Regions from separate parts of the Nitratireductor sp. L15S-10 genome, predicted to be linked through region 1. Evidence: riboswitches for the same ligand, from Rfam matches in the RefSeq annotation. Region 1 holds a riboswitch; the other holds the start of a gene.
The links. Region 1 has a riboswitch for cobalamin ahead of P2W41_RS18830 (CbtB domain-containing protein). Riboswitches for the same ligand answer to the same signal wherever they lie in the genome.
Positions count from the first base shown of each region.

Region 2: it holds a riboswitch for cobalamin, as region 1 does, so the genes downstream of both, P2W41_RS07395 (TonB-dependent receptor plug domain-containing protein) here and P2W41_RS18830 (CbtB domain-containing protein) in region 1, are expected to answer to the same signal.

Region 1 covers NZ_CP120675.1:167,144-171,340, forward strand. The annotation lists gene P2W41_RS18825 (copper-translocating P-type ATPase) at 1-1,221, shown strand, start outside; cobalamin riboswitch at 1,299-1,529, shown strand; gene P2W41_RS18830 (CbtB domain-containing protein) at 1,567-1,743, shown strand; gene P2W41_RS18835 (CbtA family protein) at 1,810-2,355, shown strand; gene P2W41_RS18840 (multicopper oxidase family protein) at 2,348-3,733, shown strand; gene P2W41_RS18845 (hypothetical protein) at 3,831-4,115, shown strand; gene P2W41_RS18850 (L,D-transpeptidase) at 4,174-4,197, shown strand, end outside.
Region 2 covers NZ_CP120674.1:1,540,504-1,544,700, reverse strand. The annotation lists gene P2W41_RS07400 (ABC transporter substrate-binding protein) at 1-1,015, opposite strand, end outside; cobalamin riboswitch at 1,292-1,502, shown strand; gene P2W41_RS07395 (TonB-dependent receptor plug domain-containing protein) at 1,630-3,483, shown strand; gene P2W41_RS07390 (ABC transporter substrate-binding protein) at 3,483-4,197, shown strand, end outside.

The DNA.
Region 1 (4,197 bases):
AAATATGCCGACAAAGTATCCGGCTATTTCGTGCCGGCGGTGATCGCTATCGCTGTACTTGCTTTCCTGGGCTGGGCGTTTTGGGGCCCGGAACCCGCCCTTTCATATGCGCTCATCGCCGCGGTCGCGGTACTGATCATAGCCTGTCCCTGCGCCCTCGGTCTCGCCACCCCAATGTCGATCATGACGGCAACGGGACGCGGAGCTCAAGCAGGCGTGCTCATAAAGAATGCGGAGGCGCTCGAGAGGTTCGAGAAAGTTGATACGCTAATCGTCGACAAGACAGGCACGTTGACCGAAGGCAAGCCGCGATTGGTGGCAGTCGTGGCGGAGAATGGCCATGACGAGACCGAAGTGCTGCGTCTGGCGGCTTCCCTTGAACGGGGTTCGGAACACCCGCTCGCCGAAGCCATCGTAAGAGGAGCCGAAGAGCGAGGCGTGGAGTTGGCCGCGGCCGGCGACTTCGAGGCCGTTACCGGCAAAGGCGTCAAGGGTACAGTGGATGGCAGAGCCGTGGCGCTCGGCAATCTCGCGATGATCCGCGAACTTGGCCTGGAGGCGGGGGGCTTGACCGAAAAAGCCAATGGCCGCCGTGACGAGGGCGAGACGGTCATGTTCGTTGTCGTCGACAATGGCGTCGCCGGACTCGTATGCGTCGCCGATCCGGTGAAAGAAACAACCCCCGACGCGCTGAAGGCTCTGCATGAACTTGGATTCCGCATTATCATGGCGACCGGAGATAACGAACGAACGGCGAAAGCCGTTGCTGCGCGCCTGGGCATCGACGAGATCCGCGCCGACGTGCTTCCCGAAGACAAGGCGCGCATCATCCAGGAATTGCAGCAGCAGGGTCGCAAGGTCGCGATGGCCGGCGACGGCGTGAACGACGCTCCGGCTCTGGCTCAGGCCGACGTTGGAATCGCGATGGGAACCGGGGCGGATGTCGCGATCGAAAGCGCTGGGTTTACCCTGGTCAAAGGAAATCTTGACGGCATCGTCAGGGCTCGCCGTCTGGCCCACGGAACGATGCGCAACATACGGCAGAACCTGTTTTTCGCCCTGATCTACAATACGTTGGGCGTTCCGGTAGCTGCAGGCGTACTCTTCCCGTTCTTCGGCATCCTGATTAGTCCGATGTTCGCCGCCTTTGCGATGAGCGCTTCTTCGATCTCAGTTGTCGTCAATTCGCTCAGACTGCGGCAATTGGATCTGAAATCCTGATGGAGCCGTTGTCCTGGTCTTGTCGGAGAACGGTCGCGGCCAAGCTTGTCGTTATTGACTCGGTTTCGGCGTGACGTCAGGGTAATTGTTCACACGGTTCCCGCGATGCCGAGCGCGAAGCGGGATGAAAAGGGAATGTGACGGGTGGACCCAGACCGGGCATCCAAACCACAGCCGACCCCGCGACTGTAGAATGGCGCGGCGCCATAACTCCCGAAAACGGGAGCGCCACTGGAAACATCCGGGAAGGCGATAGCGCTGGAAAACCGCCATGAGCCAGGAGACCTGCCATGTGAACGGACGGAGAGATGTTCAAGTGACTGAATGAGCAACACGGAGGTTGTCATGCTCGCAACACAATCTGTTTCGCTGCGGGTTTCGGCATCAGCACGTCTGACGACTACGCTGTTCGCTGCAATATTTGGCATAGCGTTGCTTTATTTCGCTGCGTTTGCTCATTCCGACGCACTGCACAACGGCGCCCACGACACGCGCCACGCAATCGTCGCGCCCTGCCACTAAGGCGCCACGACGTAGATGTTGACCCGGGTAATTCTGGCCGCGCTTGTAGCGGGATTGCTCGCTGGTGTGTTCGCGACCGCGGCGCAATCAGTGCGGGTTATCCCGTTGATCCTCCAAGCCGAAGCTTATGAAGAGGGGGTGTCACACGCTGAGACCGAGGACGAAGTCTGGGCGCCCGAAGAAGGCTTGCAGCGGACGTTTTTTACGTTGCTCTCGAATCTCGTGACCGGTGTTGCATTCGCACTGATTCTAACGGCTATCACTCTGATATTAGACCAACCGGTGTCGCTCCGGCATGGCGCGCGTTGGGGGGCGGGTGGGTTCGCGGTTTTCGTTCTCGCCCCAAACTTCGGTCTTCCGCCTGAATTGCGCCTGCATGGATCGGACAGTCTGCCCGATGGCGGTAAATCCCCTTCGATCAGGGCGGATGTGCTGAAGGAAAAGGGCTGGACTGTGTCCAATCTGGCTTATGCGCTGAAAACAGGCATCCAACCGGACGGCGACGCTTTTGGTGGTTCGATGGGGGAAGTGGTGCGTGACGGAACTTCCTTTCTCAGTCAGGACGATCTGACGGCAATCGCGACCTTTCTGCTGGAGCGGGAGAATGATTGACAGACGCAATTTCCTGGCGGGAACCGGGGTGCTCGTGTCAGCAGGCGTCCTGCCCGGTCTTGCTGTGGCAAAGGCGGGTGCGCAGGAGTTTGATCTGATCGCCGGATCGGTCCAGCGAGCACTTTACGAGCAGCAGCTCTCAGATCTCTGGGCCTATAACGACATTGTACCCGGTCCTGAAATCCGGGCCCGAAAGGGCGAGCGGATACGCGTCAACTTTCGCAACAATCTTGAGGAGCCCACATCCATCCACTGGCACGGGATCCGCATCGAAAATGCGATGGACGGGGTGTCCGGCTTGACCCAGGAACCCGTGCAGCCCGGAGACAGTTTCATCTATGAATTCGAGCTGCCGGATTCCGGTACATATTGGTATCACGCGCACAACAAGAGTTGGAATGAGGTCGGGCGTGGCTTGTATGGCCCGTTGATCGTGGAGGAGCGAACCTCCACCTTTGATCGCGACCATGACATCACCCTCATCATTGATGACTGGCGCTTGCGCCAGCCTGGCGTTCTGGACACGGACAGCTTTGGTTCCTTGATGGATTGGAGCCACGGAGGGCGTCTCGGTAACTGGCTCCTTGTGAATGGCAAGTCACGTCCGGTCTTGAAGCTGCGCAGTGGCGAAGCCTATCGCGTTAGACTGATCAACGCCTCGAACGCACGTGTTCTGGAACTCGATCCCAATCGGTTCGGCGGAAAGGTAATTGCCTATGACGGACAGGCGCTGCCGGAATCCGTCGTTCTGCCTTATTCCCCGCATCTTCTCGGACCAGCGCAACGGATCGACCTTATGGTTGTTCCGGACGCTGATTTTGCGATCGAAGAGATTTCGGGCGATCAGCCATTCCCCCTGGTCGACGGGATCGTCGACGGGATATCGCGTACAGCGCAGTCGACGCCTTCAATTCCGGTAAACCTGATACCGGAGCCCGATGTGACGGGCGCCCGGAAAGTGAAGGTCGTTATGGAAGGTGGCGCCATGGGCGGCTTTGTGGACATCACCTACAAGGGCAAGCGCCTTGAAGGCGAAGATTTCCGTAAAACGGGCCAGTCCTGGGCATTCAACGGCATAGCAAACCTGGCGGAGGCTCCGCTTTTCACGGTTCGGCGCGGCGAAACGGTTCTGCTGGAAACGATAAATCAGACAGGCTGGGTACACGCCATGCATGTCCATGGTCATCACTTCCGTGTTCTCAGCCGATCCGGAGCCGACGTCGATGACGGCAAGCCCTGGCGCGACACATTCCTGATTGGACCTGAGCAGACGACGGAGGTTGCCTTCGTCGCTGGCAATCCCGGCAAGTGGCTGTATCATTGCCACATGCTGGAACACGCGGCGGCAGGCATGACCACATGGTTCGAAGTCAGCTGAGACGAGTGTAGAAAATTTACGGAACCGGCGTTACGTTACTGAAATGCGCAGACTTTTGCCATCGTTGATGATACTGGTTCTGGTCCTCGGGGCCATGATGCCGGCTGTGATCCAATCGCATGCCGACATGACATCAACGAAAGTAACCGATCAGGTTCATGAGGTTCTGGCCGCTGACAAGACGGCCGCGATGAAGTGCTGTCAGAAGTCGAAAAGCGGCATGGATAACCGCCAAGGCAATTGTGCGGCCGATTGCCATTATCTTCCCGAATTCACACCGCTGCAAAATTCGCCTGTCTTGGCGTCGGTTGAAATCCCGGCACAGTCCGAGACGCTTCTGGAAGTGATATATTTCCAGATGAGGCCCCCCATCTCGATCTGATCTTACTTCGCCAGCCATCAATGGCGTTCGTCGAGTAATTGGATTTGAGAGGGAAACCATGCTTTCCAAACGTAGCTTAATG
Region 2 (4,197 bases), on a different replicon from region 1:
GCAGGGCGCGGCGCACCTTCTCGTCGTCATAGGGCGCATTGTCGACATTGGTGCGCGCCACGATCGTTGTTGCCGTGGTGACCTCCGATTTCACCAGCCCCAGAGAGTCCATAATATCCACGAAATCGGCAGTCGTTTCGTAATTGGTGTGGATTTCTCCGGATTCAAAGGCACTGACGGTCGCGGAGGGGTCCGTGCCGTAATCGATGAACTCAATGCCATCGAGATAGGCTTCGCCGCCCCACCACTTGCCATCCGCCCGCTTCTTGAGTTCCACTCGGTTGCCAACCTCGTAGGACACGAGCTCGAAGGGACCGGTGCCAATGGGATTGGCGACGAAATCGCGGCCCGTTTCGTCGAAGCTTGGGTGAACGATAAGTGCCGGATAGTCCGACATGCCGGGAATGATGGAAATATCAGGTGCCGACAGGTTCAGCTTCACCGTCATGTCATCGACCTTTTCGATGGCCCCCTCGCGCGCCTTTTTGGTCTCAGAATCAACGAGGGAAGCCATGCGGGCCGGCATGGAGTTGCCCTCCACGGTCTGGTCGCACCAGCGGTTGAAGTTGTAGATCACGTCATCGGCGGTGAAGGCGTCGCCATTGTTCCAGGTAACGCCCGGACGCACGTGAAGGATGTACTCGGTTGCATCGTCGTTGACTTCCCAGCTTTCGAGAAGCTTGCCCTCAAAGGTGAAATCGCGGGTGTACTTCACCAGCGGCTCGAGCGTCTGGCGCATGGCGTTGGCGATTTCCGACCAGTCGGCCGTGCGCGGATCTTTCGGGTCCTTGATGAACATGGCGACGCGCAGTATGCCGCCCTTTTTCGGCTCCTGAGCCATTGCATGTCTGGGGGCTGCCAGGCCGAGCATACCGTAAGCTGCTGCCGTCGATGCGCCGAGCGCGCTTGCGAGCGCAAGAAACTCACGCCGGTCCATTCTGCCGGCACGTGCCTCATTCGCCATATCGGCGACGCGGGCCGGCACCTTCTCGCCATTGCTCTTGAAAAACGTCATCGACGCACTCCCATTATCTGCCGTTTTCGGTTCGCCATTAGCATTTCCCATCCCGCCCCCGATGTCAAAATTCCCCGGGGTTCGAGAGGCAAATTCTGCAACTTTTTCGACAATCTCAATGACGGATTTGCGACAGTATTGCCGCAAAAATTACACGAAGAGCCGATTTCGCAACAATAGGTACGATTTAATCCTGACAAATCTTGACTTCGGGAAGCACGCTGTCCCGGATCCGCCCCTGCCTGCTGATTGACGCTGTCTCTGCCAGTTGCTAAGCGGTTTCGGTTCGCTTGAGGTGCTCTGGCAGGGTGTTCACCCGCCGGAGAAAAGGGAACACGGAACGGTCATTTTTATGAACCGCAGCCGTGGCTGCTCCCGCAACTGTGAGCGCTGAGGTGCCTCTGATGCCACTGGGTGCAAGACCCGGGAAGGCGAGACCACCGACGAAGCGCGAGCCAGGAAACCTGCCTCAGGCCGTCACCGACCGGATGCGGGACGCTTCCGGGGCTGTGGTTCTCGCAGTGGTGGCGATTGTCATCGCTGGCGGGGAGACCGAACTTTGGCGTCTGTCGCTCTCCAGCAAATCAGAAAATGTTGCTCGCTGGAGGAAATGCATGCTTTCAAGCCGACACCGAACCTCTTTCCTGTTCAGTGCATCAGCGCTGATACTGGGCTTCTCCACGCTCACCACGCAGGCTGAAGACTTCGAGCTCGACACACTGGTCATCACCCCCAGCCGCACCCCAACGGAGGCCTCCAAAGTGGGCTCCACGGTGCAGGTTATCGAGCGCGAGGAGATCGAGGAGCAGTCTCTGCCTCTGGTGCAGGATTACCTCAACCAACTGCCGGGCCTGAATCTCTCCCCGAATGGCGGGCCCGGAAACACGACCACGCTGATCATGCGCGGCCTGCGCGGGCAGTATGTTAAAACCCTCTTCGAGGGCATCGACATATCAGAAGTTACTGGCCCTACCGTGCAGGCAGCCTACGGTCACCTTCTCGCCGACAACATTGGGCGGATCGAGGTTCTGAAAGGCTCACAGAGCACACTCTACGGCTCCGATGCGATTGCCGGCGTGGTCAATCTCACAACGCTCGGAGGCATTCCGCAGGGTATCGAGCACAGCGTTCATGTCGAAGGTGGATCCCGAAAAACAGGCTTTGGAAACTACTCACTGACGGGCGGTTTCGACCAGGGCGAATTCGGCATTTCCCTGTCTGGATTCACCACCGATGGTTTCTCGATGGCATCATCTGGTGTGGAAGATGATGGATACACCAATCTGACAGGGACATTCAGCGGCCGATACGAAACCAGCGGCGATCTTGCAGTTTTCGCCAGCGGCCTTCTGTTAAACGGCTCGACTGAGACGGATGATGGCTTTCCAGTCGCCGACAGCCCGGCGAACGGGACATTTCGGCAGGCGGCCGGGCGCGTGGGCGCCGAATTCTCCCTGTTTGACGGTCAATTGAACAACACGTTGTCGGTACAGATGTCCGACACCGCCCGCGAGAGCACAAGCGGCTCTGGCTCCACCTCAACCTTTGACGGTTTGCGCTACAAGCTGGATTATCTGGGCTCTCTGGAAATTTCTCCCGAGCTGACGATCAATTTCGGCGCAGACTGGGAGCGTCAAACGGCCGTTACGGCAAATGTCGATAAGAGCGTTTCAATGGGCGGCGGCTGGATCGACGCGATCTACAGCCCATTTGATGCGCTGACTTTGACAGCCGGCGTCCGCCATGACGAACACAGCACCTTCGGTGGACACACATCCTGGCGCGCCACCGGATCCTATGAGTTCGCCAGCACCGGAACACGTTTCCACTCCTCGGTCGGAACGGGCTATCGCGCGCCGAGTCTCTACGAACTCTACGCTCCGTTCTATGGCAATACCGAACTGAAGCCTGAAACGAGCCTCGGCTTCGATATCGGCGTTGAACAGCGCTTTCTGGATAACAGGCTCGTCACCGATGTTACCTTCTTCATGATCGATGTCGAGGATTACATCGGCTACCACCCGGTCACCTATCAGAACATTCAGACGAATGGCGAGGTCAAGACACGCGGCGTGGAGGCGTCTTTTGCCTATGCGGCAACCGACTGGCTCGACCTGCGCGGTGCCTATACCTACACGAAGGCCACCCAGACGGATGGACTGCGGGAAGTGCGCATCCCGAAACACGACATCGCTCTTGGCGCGACACTGCGTCCTGCCGATCGCTGGGAAATCAGCGCGACAGCGAAAATCGCCCTCGACACGGTGGACGGTTATGTCGACGGCCCACGCTCAAACCTTGATGATTATATTCTTCTGAACGCCAGGGTCGCCTACAAGCCGAACGAGAATACGGAGCTCTATTTGCGTGGCGAGAACCTTCTCGATCAGAAGTACGAAGTCGTTCAGGGCTACAACACACCCGGCTTCGGCGTTTTCGCCGGCTTCCGTGCAAAGTTCGCTCCCTGATGCTGGGGCGCCGGAAACGCCTCCCCTGCCTTTCCGGCCTTGCTCTTCTGGCCGGCGCGCTTCTTGTCGCGCCGGTTTCGGCCGCGCCGAAACGCGTCATGTCGCTCAATCTGTGCACTGACCAGCTTGCCATGACGCTGGCCGGGCCGGATCAGCTCGTCTCCGTCTCCTTCCTTTCGCGCGAGCCGAGCCTCTCAATGCTGCATGAAGAAGCGCAGGCCTACCCGGTCAATCACGGGCTTGCCGAAGAGGTGTTTCTTGAAAATCCCGACCTGGTGGTCACCGGCACCTACTCACTACACAACACCACCGCGTTGCTGAAACGGCTGGGCTTTCATGTCGAAGAATTTTCCTTCGCGCAGACCCTTGAGACCATTCCTGGTGAAGTGCGGCGGATGGGGGCGCTCATCGGGCAGGAAAAGAGGGCGCAAGCCATCGCAGACGATTTCACGCGTGAACTCGAAACAATCGCCGCCGGCCAATGCGGCAAAGACCCTACCATGATTGCCTATGACCAGAACGGCATCGCCTCTGGACGCGGCACGCTGGCCGATTCCGTTATACAGGCTGCCGGCTTTGCCAATCTTGCCGCCGACATGGGTGTCATTGGCGTAGCCCCCTTTCCACTGGAGCAGGTGATCGCCGCCCACCCGGATGTCATCAGCATCGGCGCGCCGCAAAAGGCGCCGACGCTTGGCGAATTTGTGACACGCC